DNA from 2 places in the Pseudogracilibacillus amylolyticus genome. Region 2 is predicted to be linked to the other one. Evidence: riboswitches for the same ligand, from Rfam matches in the RefSeq annotation. Region 2 holds a riboswitch; the other holds the start of a gene.

Region 1 (5,461 bases), on a different contig from region 2:
TCTCATCAGTATCGTTTTCTGTTACTTCCACAATTGCGTATGGTCGTACGATGTTGCGTTCATCGTTAGCATTTATTCGCTGTGCAGATAAATGATAAGTTCCCGGTTCATCAAACTGTACAGTTATTTTCCCATTTTCATCTGTTAAAACTTTTTCTCCATCGACTATATATTCTTTTTCATCGATTAGAATCGATGCACCTTCTACAGGATTCACCACATCGAAATTAACGCCGGTTAATTCAATTTCAAGCGATTCTCCTACTTGTGTTGAATATGATTCGCGATCAAACCAAGAAAAAGTATTATCTGTATAATTAGGTGTATAGAATAAAACGATAGACTCTCCATCATTGATCTCTCGTTGTAAAACTCCTTTTTCGACATATCCATTATCAATGAAATACATCCAACCACTATTCCCACCTGCATCAAATTCAAATAATCCATCAATACCAGCAATATAATTACCATCAAATTCTAATGCAAAATCGTTATAATTAGTTAAATCTAAGTGTTCCACGTTTTCTAATGCACGAATAATAGCGTGAATTGCTCTAGGACTGTCTGTAGACGCAGGACCGCCATATTCGCTTAAATCGAAATTATCGACAGTTACTTCCGTAGATGGTACTAGTGTTTTTTCATGCGTTTCTACCCGAACATTTACTGTAACAGGTGGAGCTCTTTCTTTTGTTTGGATTTCTTCCTTTTCTTCTGTTGCCTCATCCGGATCACTTTGTTCTTCATCCTCTGTTTCTACGGAAAGAGTATGATCTTGGTCACTAGCTTTTTCTTTTTCATCTTGCTTATGGTCATTTTCCTTTTCGACCTCTGAATCATCCGTTGATTTTTCTTGGATGACTTCCTTTTCCCTCTTATCTTCCAACTCTTCATCTGAAGTGACGTTTTCACTTTCTTTTTCTTGTGTATTTTCTGCATATGTAGAGATCGGTGATAAGATAGAGGAAAATATTAATAAAAATGCAAATAAAACACTCACAACTCGTTGATTTCTTTTCAATCCTTTTCCCTCCTTAATTTTTTAAAAACTCACATCATTTTTATGTAATGTGTAGGTAAGTTTTTGTCTTCCCTACTCTTTTTACTACTTTCTTTTAATCCTCGATTTTTTCACCAACCCTCCCTTCGTATTTGTTGTAATTGTTGCACACCTCTTAGAATACTTGGCTTCTCGCCAAGCCTTGGCGAGAACTAAAGTTGCACTTACGACGCACAGGACGTGCTAGTACTGGCGCCTGAGACAAATCTTTACGGTGGGACGAAAGCGTAGCTACAGTCCCAGGACGTCGCGCTTTTAGCCAGTGAGCGAGTCAAGAAAGTTTTATACTTTCTTATCTGCCAATAAAAAAGACTCTTACCCCCAAAAAAGGTAAGAGTCTGATAGAAAATATATATTCTATGTACTATTAAACACAAAAATTTTCTAGTCGTATGCATACCTCTATCCTGGAAGGTGTATCGTGCATTTTTGTCTTGGCAAGTCTCCTGACTTATGGATCATTGTATATCTTTTACCTTCCCAGTCTAGTACCAGTGGTATCGTTAAAGACATCTCCCCATTTACAGTGGCCGGTCCGTTCAGGATTTTCACCTGATTCCTTTTTAATTTTTTGCTTATTTGCAAAAAAACCAACACATAATCTATTAAATTATTGATTACTATCTACTAAGTATAGACTAGAAAGTGTTGCGTGACAATACGCTTGTCTCATTATGTACATATTCTAGTGTATAAGGCGGGTTTTTGGAAGTGAACAAAATGGTCGGTTCATAGAAGTGTAGCTTGTTTTCGAACAAAAAAGGATTTGTTCTATTAAAATAAGAACAAATCCCTTAATTTTTCTAATTTAAATATCCCACAGGATTTTGGATAGAACCATTTACATGGACTTCAAAATGAAGATGGATTCCAGTAGAATTTCCTGTAGCTCCCATAATTCCCAGCTGATCTCCTTTGGAAACTTTCTGACCAGATTTTACATTAATCGATGCCATATGACCATATAATGTTTTTAGCCCATTTCCGTGATTAATAATTACTGTATTGCCATAACCATTCATTGTACCAGCTGTTTCAACCGTCCCACTTTCAGCCGCAAATATTGGCGGGCTAGTACTACGGTCAGTTCGTGCGATATCAATTCCTTTATGCATTTTCCCCCAACGCTGACCCATATGACTAGAAATGTATCCGCCTTGTGTAGGCCAACCTAAAGTTCCTGCACCCATTGCCTCGGGAGAAATACCATCGGAAATAGGAATTGCGTCTTGAACGTGAATTTTATTTTCCAGAGCTGATAATTCCTCATCTTTAAATTCTAGTTTTTGAACTAATTCATTTAATTCATCCTTTTTTCCTTCTAGTTCTTCCTTCATCTGGATTGCTTGTTCTTTCTGTTCCGTAACTAATTTTTCAATTTCCAATAACTCTTCTTCTAGATTTTCTAATTCTTTTAGTTTCATCTCTACTTCTCTCTTATCTTTTTCTTGTTCTTTAATTAAGTCAGCGTCAGAATCTGTAATTGTTGTCACTGCATTCAGTCGGCTGATGAAGTCAGTAAAATCTTCTGCACCAAAAAGCACTTCTAAATATGTAATATTACCGCCATTTTTCTGATATGATTTGGCTCGTTCTTTAAGAATATCAAATCTTTCTTCAATTTTGTCTTCTAGAATTTTTATTTGTTCTTTTTTAGAATCCATCTCTTCTTTTACTTCTTGGATTGCTTTTGTATTATCTTCTAACGTCTGATTCAGTTCTTTAATCTCTTTATTTTTTGTTTCTATTTCTACTAAAACTTCCGCGACTTCTTCTTCAGCTTCCGTCAAATCTTCTTTAACTTCTTTTCTCTCTTTCTTAATTTCAGATAAATCTTTTTCTGCAAATGATGTTAATGGCACAATAGTGAAACTATAAGTGAACATCACGAGTGCTCCCAGTAAGACAGTTACTTTCTTCAAGACTTTTCCGCTCCCTCTTATGTATAACTTGATCTATATCTAGTAACCTTCTCTATTTAATTGTTTCACGAATCAAATTATAACAGTTCAAGATAACAGAAAGGTTTTAAAAAAATTACATTTATATCACAAATTATGTTTAATTATTACAAAATAGGGTAACAAAAATCGATAATTATCATGTCCCGTTTTTATGGTGGGGCAAACGTGAGTAAACTCTCGGAATCTAATAGAATCGATCGTCACGAAAAATTTAATTCTTTTCAACAAGACTATCAAATAGCCTAGTCCCTAAGATATTTCCTGCTTCACCAAGGAATTAAAAGACATGTTCGTCTGTAGTCCAAAGATTTCCGAACGGGGAAACCCACTATTCGTTAAACGCGATAAACAACACTATGAGTGCTGTTTGTTTAAATTATGTCTAATCTTCTTTCTGCAAATTAAAAAACGCATCGCTAGTTTTTTACTAACGATGCGTTAATATTCTTTAATTTATTTAACTCTTCTAACGATATTATCAAAATGCTGTGCCCAATAGCCACTGTTCATATCGGCAATTGCAACCCCAGTACTACTTTGCGATCCTAAGAATTTACCACCGCCAAGATAGATACCAACATGACTTCCGCCTCTAAAGATAACTAAATCTCCAGGTTTAGCTTGGCTATAAGGAACTCCTGTACCTGAACTTGCCATTTGACTAGCAGTTCTCGGTAAGCTTACACCTTCTTGCTCATAAGCCCATTGTACAAATCCTGAGCAGTCAAATTGTCCTGCACCCGGATTCTTTGCACCATAAACATAAGTTGATCTACCGATAAACTGTTTACCAGCAGCGATTGCTGATCCGCCACCGCCAGTATACGCTACCTTTGGTGAGTTATTTGTTTTAGGAGTAGATGAGCTTCCATTACTGTTACTGTTATTATTTGTACTATTGTTACTTGTGCTATTATCGCGAGTAACGCCATTACTGGTCTCATCTGAATTTTCAGTAGCAGATGCTACTTCTTGTGTAGCTGGTGCAGTCATGCTAGCACGGATATCTGCTTCTAATGCTACTAGTTCACTGCTTTCAGATTCCAACTTAGCTTTATCTTTTTTAAGCTTATCTTCTTTATCTTTTAACTTTTTCTTACTTGCTTCTTGTTGTTCTTTTTGAACTTTTATTGTTTCTTCCTGATCTTCTAATTCTTGTTTAAGCTCTTCTTGGTCAGTTAATTTCTCTTGAACTGCTTCTTTATCTCTTTCGTTTTCTTCTAACAAATCCATATCAGCATTAGTTATAGTAGTAACTGCAGAGATACGGCTAATAAAGTCACTAAATCCTTCTGCACCTAGGACAACTTCCATATAATCAATTTGTCCACCATTTTCCTGGTATGAAGCAATTCTACTTTTTAAGATTTCGTTTCTTTGTTCAATCTTCTCATTTAGAGTATCGATCTCTTCTTGTAAAGTAGCAATCTCTGTTTCAGTTTTGTCGATTTGTTTATTGTTTTCATCTAACGCCGATTGGAGACGAGTAATTTCCTCGTTAATCTCTTTAATTTCATATAAAATATCTGCAATTTTAGCTTCTGCTTTTGAAAGTTGTGATTTTACTTCTTGTTGTTTATTCTGAACACTTTGTAATGTTTCAGCATGGGCTTCCTGACTAAAAAATGCACCACTTAAAGTAACAACTGCAACTGCACCAATTGCAACTACCTTTTTTTTCAAAACTATTCCCCGCTTCCCTTATGACCGTTCTTTTTGTCTATGTACGTAATATCTAATCGAAATATGTAGGGTCATAAAAATTATTAATGTATATTATGTAATCTATTAATCTTTTAGTCGAATAATAGTATAGCACTATAAAATGACAAGCATGTTTTAATAATGTTACAGTTATATTTCAATGTGTTATTTTATTGTTACATAATTAGGGAGTTCCGATTATAATTAAGCTCTTTATAGTGAGAAATACTTACAAATGACAATTATTTAATTAACTAACAAACGACCTTTGATGGATCATATCAAGGCTTTCCTTAGATACCAAGGTCGATAGCAAGTAAGTAGAAATGAGTATACATGAGGTTACTTCTGTCAAAAACGGACAATATATTTCTTTTTTTACAAATAACAATAGTTATATTCATAAAAAGAACTTAAGAAAAAACACCTCACGAATGGTAACAAAGTGACAGAAGATGGAATAAACCAGAAAAAAGGTTCCAAGCAAATTTTTTATTACTTGGAACCTTTTTATTTAACTATTTTTGGCTAGTTATGTCCCAGCCTCTTTGTAAATTATTGATTAAAATTGTTCTGCTTCAGTAGATCCAGCAAGAGCAACTGTTGAAGATTCTCCTCCAGCAATTACTTGTGCAACTTCATCAAAGTAACCTGTTCCAACTTCTCTTTGGTGACGAGTAGCTGTGAACCCTTTCTCCTCAGCAGCAAATTCTTTTGATTGTACTAGACG
Region 2 (5,461 bases):
TTTTTCATATGTAGCAAAATCAACATACGCCTCAGCCCATTTCAGTCCCCAAAAATCTTCATCTTCTAATCGATCATATTCAGCACTTCCAAGCCAATCTTGCCAAGCTAATTCTTTAGAATCTTTTATTCCCATACGTCTTTGCTCAGGTGAATCTACTAAAAATAATCCTCCGAACGACCACCATGCTTGACCACCTAATGACTGTTCACCTTCTTGATCAAGTAACAATACTTTTTTTCCGCTCTGTGCAATTTCCGTAGTCGCTACAAGTCCAGCGAGTCCTGCTCCAATGACAATAACATCAATTTCCATCTTATCGCCCCCCTTTTTAATAGTATTATAAAGTGTTTTACTATTTTTGAAAGTATATTCTCTCTCTTCTGTTAATTTGACCGAATTAAATCGAGTGTTTTCGTTAACGTTTGTTCCCTTGCCGCTTCAAAATGAAAGATCCAAGGACATCCCACTGTTTTAACTCGTTCTACAACATTTTCTATCGTAAATTGGTTCGGCTCCAAATTCTCGGTAACTTCTTCCCAATATAATGGTGTTGCAACAGTTGCGTCTTCTGTTTTACGTGGAGAATAAGGAGCAATAATCGTTTTGTTCTTTCCATGCTGGACATAGTCAATATAGAGACGTCCTCCGCGATTCTTTTTAAAACGTTCTATCGTAAAAAGATCTGGTGCTGCATTTACGACAATTTTTGCGATTGTTTCCGTAAAAATGGCAGTTTGCTCAAAGCTTAACCGATTAGTTGGAATTGGGATATGAATTTGAAGCCCTTTATTTCCCGAAGTTTTAATAAATGAAATGAGTTCTAGTCCATCTAACAATTGTTTGATCATCTTCGCCGCTTTAATTGCGAGCACAAACTGTTCTCTGCTAGGTGGATCCAAATCAAATACAATTTCATTTGGATACATGCTATCAATTGTTTGAAATGGGACATGATATTCAATCGCACTATGATTTGCAAACCATATAAGCGACTCTAATTGATTACAAATTTGAACCCGTTTATCCTTTTCTTCCATATAATCAATATAATCAGGTGCATAACTAGGTAAATTTTTTTGAAAAAAAGATTTTTCTTCTATTCCATCTGGACAGCGAATAACAGTAAGAGCTCGGTTTTGTACGTACGGAATAATATACGGATAAATCTCTCGCATATATATAAGTAAGTTACCTTTTGTGAGACGTTTTTTTGGCCAAAAGATTTTATCTTCGTTTGATATATCTACTTTTTCAGGTAGCATAGCTAAATCCAATTCCAACCTTTCTTTCGTACAATCTTCTGGCGCTAATGTTGGAAGTAGTTCAGCAAATTCCGGCTCTCGCAATTCGTGGTCATGTAAATCTAATGTATAAATGGAGGCACATATTGCTGGAGGTAATTTCATCATTTGTTCCTCTTTTTCACCGTTTGCCATAAATACATTTTTTAATGACGACATTTCTTCTTCACTTAAACCATGTTTACATTTTCCAATAGAAACCGTTGTTGCATGATGATAAATCCCGGTTTGAAAATAATCATTTTTTAAATCATATGCTGTTAGAAAAACATGTATTTTTCGCCAGTTTTTTTCTTTTAACCAATCACTGTGTGCTTTCCCACGTACATATAAACTTGAGGCTCGTTTCGCCACAATGCCCTCACCTTTATGGTAAAAAACAATAGCAGAAATTTCTTCATAGTTTTCATATGATTTAATCATTTGTAGGGGCTTATCCTCTTTTCCTTCTAGCTTTTTAAATAAATTAACTAACTGTTTTTTTCTGTCTTTTAAGGACGTTTGACGGTAATCTTTTTGACCTTGTTGCAACAGATCAAAAGCAATAAATGTAGCTGGTCTCTCGATTGAAAGTTTGGCAATTTTCTCTTTTAATTTTAAGCGACCACGTTTTTGTATAGCTGAAAAATTAGCTTGATACGCATTATTTAGCACAACTAATTCCCCGTCTAATTGAATAGGTAAATTTCCAGTAAAAATCGGTTCAATTTCTTTACAATAAGCTAAAACTTCAGGGAAATTTTCAGTTAAATCTATATTATTCCTACTAATAATTTGAATATTATTTTTGCTCCACAATAGCGACGCACGGAAACCATCATATTTGACTTCATAAATCCAATCTTTTTTCGGGATTATTTTTGCTGTTGGGATAGGTTGCATTAATTCCATTTTATTTTCACTCCTCCGTTCCTTAATGATAAGTTGTGCTTTTTAAAGGATAAAAATGCAAAAGCATACACAAACTAAATTGAAAAGGAGGCGTCTTTTCATGCATACCATGTGGAAAGGAACCATCAGTTTTGGACTAGTCAATATTCCTGTAAAGATGCATGCTGCCACAGAAAATAAAGATGTGAAATTAAGACAACTTCACAAAGAGTGTCAAACACCTATTAAGTATCAAAAAGTATGTCCGGTTTGCGATCGAAAAGTAGAAGAAGAAGAAATCGTTAAAGCGTATGAAATTACGAAAGACAAATTCGTTATGTTAGATGAAGAAGATTTAAAAGCGCTTAAAAAAGAACAGGGGGATAAAGCAGTTGAAATTATCGATTTTGTAAAATTAGAAGAAATTGATCCAATTTATTTCGAAAAAAGTTATTATTTATCACCTGGTGACGGCGGATCCAAAGCATATTCTCTACTTCGTACCGCTTTAGAGGAAACTGGAAAAATTGGTGTAGCGAAGATGATGATTCGCTCAAAAGAACAGCTTGCTGTAATTCGCTTTTATGAAAATACACTCGTTGTAGAAACGATTCATTATCCAGATGAAGTACGTAAGGTTCAAGATGTACCTAATGTACCGGAAAAAGTAGAAATTGTGAAGAAAGAACTGGATACTGCAAAATTATTAATCGACCAACTGACAACAACGTTTGATCCAGAGAAGTACACAGATGAATACCGTGCCGCGCTACTTGAGACAATCGAAAATAAGAAAGCCGACAAAACTGCAACAGTTACCGGTAAAGCAGGGCAGAAGAAACCAGACAATGTTACTAACTTAATGGATGCACTCCAAGCATCTTTGGATAAAGCAAAGAAAGAAAAAACAAAACCGAAGAAAAAAACGACAACAGCGAAAAAAGCGGCGAAATGAACTAAGGGGTGTCCTTTTATATTTTTAGGACAACCCCATTATCATTAATAGTATTTCTGAATTAAACTTATATTTCTAACGGATCTGCTTTTTGGCGACCTGCCACTCGTTCATTCACTATTTCATAAGCTTTGTTTAAATTTGCAAAATAAGTCTCTTTCACTACTTTTACTTCATCTAATTTTTGGATATCATTTATTAATTTTATATACCCTTCTTCGAGTGAAAGACTCTTTTCTATAACAAGCCTGTTCATTATCGTTGTCTGCAATCGCTCGATGAAGTAATTTACTGTTCCGTACAGTTTGAACACCTCCATAGTCTTTTTCCACTAAAAAAACAACCCCTATAAAAGAAGGTTGTTCGTTGTGTATGATTCAAATCAAAATAAGCCTCGGCGTCTTTATTTAAAAATCACCGCGCTTTTTTACCAACACCTCCTATCCTCCGTAGGAACTGATGTACGAGATCAAATAGGCAGGTCTCCTGGCTCATAATCATCGCTTTTCGATCCTTCCCGTCTTCATAAATATGGAAAACAGTGGATTATTTCGAATCGCTCCTATACACAGTTGCGGGACAGCGCCGGATTTTAACCGGACTTCCCTTTTAAGCAATAAAGATAATTTCTTTATTACACCTATTTCTCCTATATTCAGTTTATAGCTTCATTATATCATTAAGTTTTTTTATTACTATAATCTTTCGAATGCATTCTCGATAACTTCTTCCCCTTCTAATGCATCAAATGAGCGGTTAAACGTTTTTTCATTATCCAAACAGGCAAAAACAATTTTAGCAACATCCGCTCTTGGAATTTTCCCGCCTTTGGATAAATTTTCACCAATCAACACTTTCCCTGTGCCAGGATCATTCGTCAGTCCACCTGGTCGAACGATCGTATACGTTAATCCACTTCTTAACAATTCTTTATCAGCATAATGTTTAGCGACATAATAATGACGGATTTTTTCATTCCAATTTTCTCGGTTATTTGCCTGAAATGCACTTACCATAACGAATCTCTTGATTCCAACCTGCTTGGTAGCCTCAATCGTTTTCACTGCACCGTCGAGATCTACTAATAAAGTCTTGTCTGCACCTGTATGACCCCCAGACCCTGCAGTAAATACAACTGCATCACAGCCGGCAGCTGCTGTTGCTATCTTTTCAACGCTACCTTCTAAATCTGCCACTACCGCTTTAACACCTTTTTGTTGAAACTCGTTTGCCTGTTCTTCTTTTCTTACCATTGCCACGGGAGTATGTTCACTCTCTTTTAATAAGTCAATGAGCTGTTTTCCAATTTGTCCGTTTGCCCCTACTACCAATACGTACATTTTCATGCCCCTTTCTTTAACGATTGCTTATGTACATTGTAATCGAGTTTGCAGACATTTTTAAATGAATTGTTTTTTAACCACAGAGTTTACGATTTATCCAGAGGAAACACGGATTAACCACGAAGATCTGAATTTAACCACGCAAACTATGAAATAATCACGGAAAAAAGCAATTATCCACGCAATTCGTGATTTATCCACGGGAAATGACAATTAACCATAAGGAAAAGTTTATCCACATCATTCATGAATTCAGAGCAATTACCCCATAAAAAAATCATCAGCGTTCTATCACACTGATGATTTTTCCAATTCGTTTTATTTCTTTAAGTTGTAAAAAGCTTCATATCCAGCGTATTCACCGATTCCGGCAAGTTCGTCTTCAATACGGATTAATTGATTATATTTTGCCACTCTGTCTGTTCGGGATGGTGCACCGGTTTTGATTTGTCCAGCATTTGTTGCAACAGCTATGTCTGCAATTGTTGCATCTTCCGTTTCTCCTGAGCGGTGCGAGATTACAGCAGTATAACCAGCACGTTTTGCCATTTCAATCGCTTCAAATGTTTCGGTTAATGTTCCAATTTGATTCACTTTGATTAAAATAGAGTTTCCAACACCTTGTTCAATGCCTTGCGCAAGTTTTTCTGTGTTTGTTACGAAAAGATCATCTCCAACTAATTGAACACGTGCTCCAATTCGTTCTGTAAGTAGTTTATGACCTTCCCAGTCATTTTCATCGAGTCCATCTTCAATCGAAATAATCGGGTATTTTTCAATTAATTCTTCATACCAATCGACCATTTCTTCAGAAGTACGAACAACACCTTCACCTTTTAAATTATATTTTCCGTCTTCGTAAAATTCGGATGACGCAACGTCCATTGCAAGTTGAACTTCTTCTCCAACTTTATATCCTGCTGCTTCAATCGCCTCTGCAATTGTTTGTAATGCTTCTTCATTGGAAGACAAGTTAGGTGCAAAACCAC

Evidence for each region. Region 2 has a riboswitch for cobalamin ahead of ACPYKA_RS11370 (hypothetical protein). Riboswitches for the same ligand answer to the same signal wherever they lie in the genome.
Region 1: it holds a riboswitch for cobalamin, as region 2 does, so the genes downstream of both, ACPYKA_RS10265 (DUF4430 domain-containing protein) here and ACPYKA_RS11370 (hypothetical protein) in region 2, are expected to answer to the same signal.

What each region holds. Positions count from the first base shown of each region.
Region 1 covers NZ_JBPPZG010000077.1:10,933-16,393, reverse strand. The annotation lists partial or broken gene ACPYKA_RS10265 (DUF4430 domain-containing protein) at 1-1,024, opposite strand, end outside; cobalamin riboswitch at 1,483-1,673, opposite strand; gene ACPYKA_RS10260 (murein hydrolase activator EnvC family protein) at 1,867-2,985, opposite strand; gene ACPYKA_RS10255 (C40 family peptidase) at 3,481-4,710, opposite strand; gene aceA (isocitrate lyase) at 5,294-5,461, opposite strand, start outside.
Region 2 covers NZ_JBPPZG010000092.1:8,885-14,345, reverse strand. The annotation lists partial or broken gene ACPYKA_RS11385 (FAD-binding dehydrogenase) at 1-315, opposite strand, end outside; gene ligD (DNA ligase D) at 387-2,195, opposite strand; gene ku (non-homologous end joining protein Ku) at 2,296-3,129, shown strand; gene ACPYKA_RS11370 (hypothetical protein) at 3,197-3,448, opposite strand; cobalamin riboswitch at 3,589-3,788, opposite strand; gene ACPYKA_RS11365 (SDR family oxidoreductase) at 3,825-4,469, opposite strand; gene eno (phosphopyruvate hydratase) at 4,791-5,461, opposite strand, start outside.